2 linked regions of the Streptomyces hawaiiensis genome follow. The protein of the gene in region 1 interacts with the protein of each later gene in a pairwise test. Links are inferred from orthologs where the notes say so. Each region holds a gene or a part of one and is shown on either strand. Other genes may lie near its edges.

The links.
Region 2: the proteins of CEB94_RS24525 (region 1) and rlmB interact in binary tests that used the Escherichia coli proteins (3 or more experiments, as listed by UniProt). The link is inferred for Streptomyces hawaiiensis from one-to-one orthologs.

What each region holds. Positions count from the first base shown.
Region 1 is NZ_CP021978.1:5,276,743-5,280,017, reverse strand. Bases 309-3,275 are described here. They hold CEB94_RS24525 (NAD(P)H-hydrate dehydratase), read right to left. Parts: upstream 2,524-3,275; coding sequence 1,093-2,523; downstream 309-1,092. Other genes in these bases: CEB94_RS24520 (right-handed parallel beta-helix repeat-containing protein), read left to right, coding at 2,700-3,275; CEB94_RS24530 (L,D-transpeptidase), read right to left, coding at 309-784. Also shown: more of CEB94_RS24530, read right to left, coding at 1-308. UniProt on the Escherichia coli protein: Bifunctional enzyme that catalyzes the epimerization of the S- and R-forms of NAD(P)HX and the dehydration of the S-form of NAD(P)HX at the expense of ADP, which is converted to AMP.
Region 2 is NZ_CP021978.1:4,022,096-4,025,258, forward strand. What follows is about bases 3-2,857. They hold rlmB (23S rRNA (guanosine(2251)-2'-O)-methyltransferase RlmB), read right to left. Parts: upstream 1,974-2,857; coding sequence 1,032-1,973; downstream 3-1,031. Other genes in these bases: CEB94_RS18375 (DoxX family protein), read right to left, coding at 3-903; cysS (cysteine--tRNA ligase), read right to left, coding at 2,081-2,857. In the rest of the region: more of CEB94_RS18375, read right to left, coding at 1-2; more of cysS, read right to left, coding at 2,858-3,163. UniProt on the Escherichia coli protein: Specifically methylates the ribose of guanosine 2251 in 23S rRNA.

The sequences.
Region 1 (3,275 bases):
AGCCGACAGCGGTGTGGAGGGAGCCGTAGACGCCGTGGAAGGCCTGCCCGCCGCTGAAGAACTGGGAGTACGGCATGGGCGTGTTGTACAGCGTCGACCAGTGGTTCTTGTGCCGCCAGTAGACCTTGTGCCACCCGGCCCTGGTCCGGTACCCGGCCCGCCCGCTGCGGATGGGCACCGCCCCGAACACGACCTGCCGGCCCTTCTGCACCCACATCAGCTGGCGGCTGAGGTCCACACACGCCACGGGGTGGGCCCGCACCGGGCAGTTCCCGGCGGCATTCGGATTCCGGCGGGCCGACAGATACCGCATCCGCGACCACGTGACCGGTCCCGCGAACCCCATGGCCGGCTTGATCCCCTGCTTCACCTGGAACGCCCGGATGACCCGGCAGTCGCCCGCCGACTGCCTCCCGTCGGCCCGCAGCCCGAGCCACCGCTCGACCTGCCGCTGGTACGGCCCCGTCTTGGCGGTGCAGCTCACCCGCGCGACCGCCTCACCCAACGGCACGTACTCGACGAGCGCGTACGTCCCGGCCACCGCGCTCCGCGGCTCGACGGCTTCCTCCTCGGCGGACGGCGTGTACACCACGGGCGGCAGAGCCTGGTCGGGCGTGTCGAGCGACCAGGGCTGCGCGGGCCCCGGCGCGACCCCGGGCACCAGCTCGGCCGGGGGCCCGGGAGCCGGCGGCACGGGAGCGGCGGAGGCGACACCCAGGGGCACGGCGGCGACAACGGCGAGCAGAAGGGCGAGGACCCGCCCGGCGGTACGTCTGCGGCTCATGCGCCCAGACAAGCCCGGGGCACGGGCCGGCCCCGGGTTGCCGCGCGGCGGGGGTCACCCGGAGGCATCAGCCACACCGGCGCACCCGACGACACCGCTCAGCCACCCACCAGCCCTACGGGCGCACCCGACGACACCGCTCAGCCACCTATCAGCCCGTCCGGCGTTCGAGGACGAGGCCGTTCAGGCCGAAGCGGGGGCCCGGGGGCGGCAGCCCCCGGACTCGGGACGGGAAGGGGCGGAGGGGGCGACCCACTCCCCCAGCAACCCCCACCGGACCGCACCCGCCATCAGCCCCGCCCCGCCCCTCACCCCAGAACATTCCGCCAAGCATCCGGAACCGCGTCGGCCACGTCATGCGCCCCCACCGGCGCCCCCTCCGCCGCCAACCGCCCGGCCAGCCCATGCACATACGCCCCCACACTCCCCGCATCCACCGCGGACAGCCCCGCCGCCAGCAACGACCCGCCCAGCCCGGACAGCACGTCCCCGCTCCCGGCCGTGGCCAGCCACCCCGTCCCCGTCGGATTCACCCGCACCGCCCCGCCCCCCGAGTCGGCCACCAGCGTCGTGGACCCCTTCAGCAGCACGGTCGCCCCGTACCGCCGCGCCAGCTCCCGCACCGCGGTCAGCCGGCCCCCTTCGACCTCTCCCCGCTCCACACCCAGCAGCGCCGCCGCCTCCCCCGCATGCGGCGTCATCAGCGTCGGCGCCCGCCGCCCCCGCACGACCTCCGCGTCCGCCAGCCGCAGCCCGTCCGCGTCGATCAGCACCGGCACGTCCGCCGCCAGCACCTCCCCCACCGTCGCCGCGTCGTCCCCGGCCCCCGGCCCGACGACCCACGCCTGCACCCGCCCGGCATGCTTCGGCCCCTGATCCGACACGAGCGTCTCGGGAAACCGCGCGATGACCGCGTCCCCGGCCGGCCCGACGTACCGCACGGCCCCGGCCCCGCCCCGCAGCGCCCCCGAGACGGCGAGCACGGCGGCCCCGGGATACCGCGCCGACCCGGCGGCGATCCCGACCACGCCCCGCCGGTACTTGTCGCTCTCCGCCCGCGGCACCGGCAGCATCCGAGCCACATCGTGGTGCTGCAACGCCTCCAGCTCCGGCTCGACCGGCAGCTCCAGTCCGATGTCGACCAGCCGCACCGACCCGGCGTACTCCCGCGCGGGATCGATCAGAAGCCCGGGCTTGTGCGTCCCGAACGTCACGGTCAGATCGGCCCGCACGGCGACCCCGCGCACCTCCCCGGTGTCGGCGTCGACACCGCTCGGCAGATCGACGGCGACGACGGCCCCCCGCGACCGCCCGGCGGCAGCGGCCAGCGGCACCGCCTCCGGCCGCAGCCCGCCCTTCCCGCCGATCCCGACGATCCCGTCGACGACAAGGTCCGCGCCCTCGGCCGACGCCTCGCCCTCACCGGCCCGCGCGACCCGCCCCCCGGCCCGCCGCAGCGCCGCGAGCCCGGCCGCGTGCGCCCGCTCCGGCGCGAGCAGCACCGCCGTGACCCCGGCCCCGCGCCGGGCCAGCCGGGCCCCGGCGTACAGGGCGTCACCGCCGTTGTCGCCGCTGCCGACCAGCAGTACGACCCTGCTCCCGTACACCCTCCCCAGCAGGTCGGCGCAGGCCGCGGCGAGCCCCGCCGCGGCGCGTTGCATCAGCGCCCCCTCCGGCAGCCGCGCCATCAGCTCCCGTTCGGCGTTCCGGACCGTCTCCACGCTGTACGCAGTACGCATGCGGTCGAGTTTCCCGTAGGAGCGCCGGGCCACTCCCCTTCACACGCACCTCCCACATCGCCCTCATCCGCGAACCGTGTCGCATCCATTGACGCTTTGCCGTCCCTTTGCCAGACTCCCGGCCGCGCAGAAAGCGCTTGCACACTCCCCCACGTTCGACGAAACCGAGGCCCCCCATGGGACGCAGAGCCGCACTACTGGCCGCCGCCGGTGCCACTGCCCTCCTCACCGCCGCCGGCACCCTGACCGCCACCGCCACGGCCGCCCCCACGCGAGCACTGGCCTGCGGAGACGGCTCCTACCAGGCCGAGGCCGTGCAGAGCGGCGGCAACTGGACCGCCCGGCGCGGCGGCAGCACGGTGTACACCGGCACCGACATGCGCGCGGCCGTCCAGGCGGCCGTCAACAGTCTCTCCTCCGGGCGCACATCGAAGGAACGGGTCGTGGTCCGCGGCTCGGGTTCGGTGTCGGCGGGCTCCCGCATCTCGCTGCCGAGCTACACCGTCCTCGATATCTGCGGCACGATCAACGTCACCGGCAGCGGCTCGGGCGACCAGGCGCCGGTCTACTCGCGCGGCACCCGCGACGTCGAGGTGCAGAACCTCAAGCTCACCGGCACCCCGCTGTACGGCATCTTCCTGCGCAACGTCCAGAACGTGGTGCTCGGCCAGATCGACATGCGCCTCTCCCGCGGCCTGGGCGTCCGCATCGACAACCGCGGCGACACCAGCCAGTGGACGCGCAACGTCCGC
Region 2 (3,163 bases), 1.3 Mb from region 1 along the record:
CGGGTGCTCGAGGGCGAACTGGCGCAGCGGCTCGGCGACTTCCCACGGGTGCAGGGTGTTGAGCCACTTGACCATGGAGCCGCGCTTGCCGCCGTCGAAGTAGACGGGGTCGCACAGCTTGCCCATGCCGGCGTAGATGGAGATGAAGCCGAGGAAGACGCGCAACGGGAGCAGGACGACGCCGAGGTTCATCCGGCGGCCCGGATAGTAGGCGTGCCGGGCCGGGTCGTCGCCGTGCCGCTTGGCCCGGCGCCCGGTGTCGTCCGCGCCGGTGGCGGACTCCTCGAACTCGCCGTCCTCATAGGCCGGTTCGTCGTAGGCGCTGCCGACGGTGCGCATCGGCGGCAGCAGCCGGGTGCCGTCGGCGGGCTCGTAGGTGCGCTGGGGGCCGACGACCGGGGTCTCGACGGTCTGGGTGAGGTCGTTCTCGTAGCCGGCGCCCTCGTAGCCGGCGCCGCTGTAACCCGCACCCTGGTGTCCGGGGCCGTCGTAGCCCGGGCCCACGCGGGAGATGACCTGGGTGGCTCCGGTGCCGGAGGCCGGCTCGTCGGTGTGGCGGACGCTCTCGTGCCGCACGGCTTGCAGAAGCCGGTGCGCGCCGGTGTCGTCGGGGGCGGATCTGCCGCTCCAGACGACGGGCCGGCGGCGGGCGGTGACCCCGTCCGCCTCGCCCCTAGCGAGGGGCATGCGGGCGGTGTCCTCGGTGGCGGTCAGATGCCGTGCGACCCGGGGGGACTGAACGCGACGCGTCGAGACGCCCAACTGCACGCGAAAGCTCGCGTGGTTGACGATGACCTGCGCCGGGTCGCTCGGCACCTTCACCATGCTCAGCGCGGGAGCGTCGTCGAGTCCCGACGAGCGGTCCCCCGTGGGTGTGCGGGGTGTTCTGGTGTCCACACTCATCTAACCGAGTGACGTCGGGTTAGGACACTGCTTTGACCCGCCGGATCTGTCCGGACCCCGTCAAGCTTGTCCCCGTCGCCCCGATGACACCGGAATTACCCCGTACGGGTGAAGTTCCGGACGCCTGTTCAACGCCGTCGGCGGGCCGCCTCGTACAGCACGATCCCCGCCGCCACACCGGCGTTGAGCGACTCGGCGCCGCCCGGCATCGGGATCCGCACCCGGTGGTCGCAGGTCTCCCCGACCAGCCGGGACAGCCCCTTGCCCTCGCTGCCGACGACGATGACGACCGGGCCGTCCAGCGCCTGAAGCTCGCTGATCTCGGCCTCGCCGTCGGCGGCCAGGCCGACGACCGCGATGCCGGCCTTCTTGTACGCCTCCAGGGCCCGGGTGAGGTTGGTGGCGCGGGCGACCGGGGTGCGGGCCGCGGCGCCGGCGGACGTCTTCCAGGCACCGGCCGTCATACCGGCCGCGCGGCGCTCGGGGACGACGACGCCGTGACCGCCGAAGGCGGACACGGAGCGGACGACCGCGCCGAGGTTGCGCGGGTCGGTGACGCCGTCCAGGGCGACGATCAGCGGGTCCTCACCGCCGTCGTAGGCGGCGGACGCCAGGTCCTCGGGGTGGGCGTACTCGTACGGCGGGACCTGGAGGACCAGGCCCTGGTGGTTGAGACCGTTGGTCATCCGGTCCAGCTCGGGACGCGGGGCCTCCATGAGGTTGATCCCGCCGCGCTCGGCGGCGACCTGGAGGGCCTCGCGCACCCGCTCGTCGTTGTCGATGAACTGCTGGACGTAGAGCGTGGAGGCGGGGACGCCCTCGCGCAGCGCCTCCAGGACCGAGTTGCGTCCGACGACCAGCTCGGACGTGCCCTTGCCGCCGCGGCCGCGCGCCACGGGCCGGCGTACGGCCTGCTTCGCCTTGGCGTTGACGATGCGGTTCTTCTTGTGCCCCTTGCGCATCTCGGCGGGCGGGGTCGGGCCCTTGCCTTCGAGGCCCCGGCGTCGCTGGCCGCCACTGCCGACCTGCGCGCCCTTCTTGCCGGACATGCGGCGGTTGTTCGCGGCCATTGAGCTACTCGTCTCCGTGAAGTGATTCGTACGTACGTCTGTTATGTCTGTGCAGTGTGCCGCCCCAAGGCCCGGGCGGCACAATCGATCAGCCCGTGGGGCTTGTCTCAGCGCGGTCCGAGACTCCAGCGCGGTCCCTGCGGGCCGTCCTCGATGACCAGGCCGGACTGGCTCAGCTGGTCGCGGATGGCGTCCGCGGTGGGCCAGTCCTTGCGGGCCCGGGCGGCCTCGCGCTGGTCGAGGACCATGCGGACGAGCGTGTCGACCACACCGTGCAGGTCGTCGCCGCGGTCGCTCTCCCCGGCCCACCGGGCGTCCAGCGGGTCGAGGCCGAGCACGCCGAGCATCGCGCGGACCTCGGCGAGCCGGGCCACGGCGGCTTCCTTGTCGTCGGCGGCCAGCGCGCTGTTGCCCTGCCGGACGGTGGTGTGCACCACGGCGAGTGCCTGCGGTACGCCCAGGTCGTCGTCCATGGCCTCGGCGAAGGCGAGCGGCACCTCGGGAGCGGGCTCGACGACGCCGGCCTTCTCCACCACGCGCTGCACGAAGCCCTCGATCCGCGCGAACGCCGACTCGGCCTCGCGCAGCGCCTCCTCGCTGTACTCGATCATCGAGCGGTAGTGCGGGGTGCCGAGGTAGTAGCGCAGCACGATGGGACGCCAGCGCTTGACCATCTCGCTGACCAGGACCGAGTTGCCGAGCGACTTGGACATCTTTTCGCCGCTCATGGTGACCCAGGCGTTGTGCACCCAGTACCGCGCGAAGTCGTCGCCGTAGGCCTTGGCCTGGGCGATCTCGTTCTCATGGTGCGGGAAGACCAGGTCCAGGCCGCCGCCGTGGATGTCGAAGGCGGTGCCGAGGTACTTGTGCGCCATCGCCGAGCACTCCAGGTGCCAGCCGGGACGGCCACGGCCCCAGGGCGTCTCCCAGTCGGGCTCGCCGGGCTTGGTGGCCTTCCACATGGCGAAGTCGCGCGGGTCGCGCTTGCCCGAGACGCCCTCGTCGGGCTGGCGCAGGTCGTCGATGTCCTGGTTGGACAGTGCCAGGTACTCGGGGAAGGAACGGACGTCGAAGTAGACGCTGCCGTCGGCGACGTAGGCGTGCCCGCGCTCGATGAGGCCGCGCATCATCTCGACCATCTCGGTGATGTGGCCGGTGGCCCGGGGCTCGTACGTCGGGGGCAGGCAACC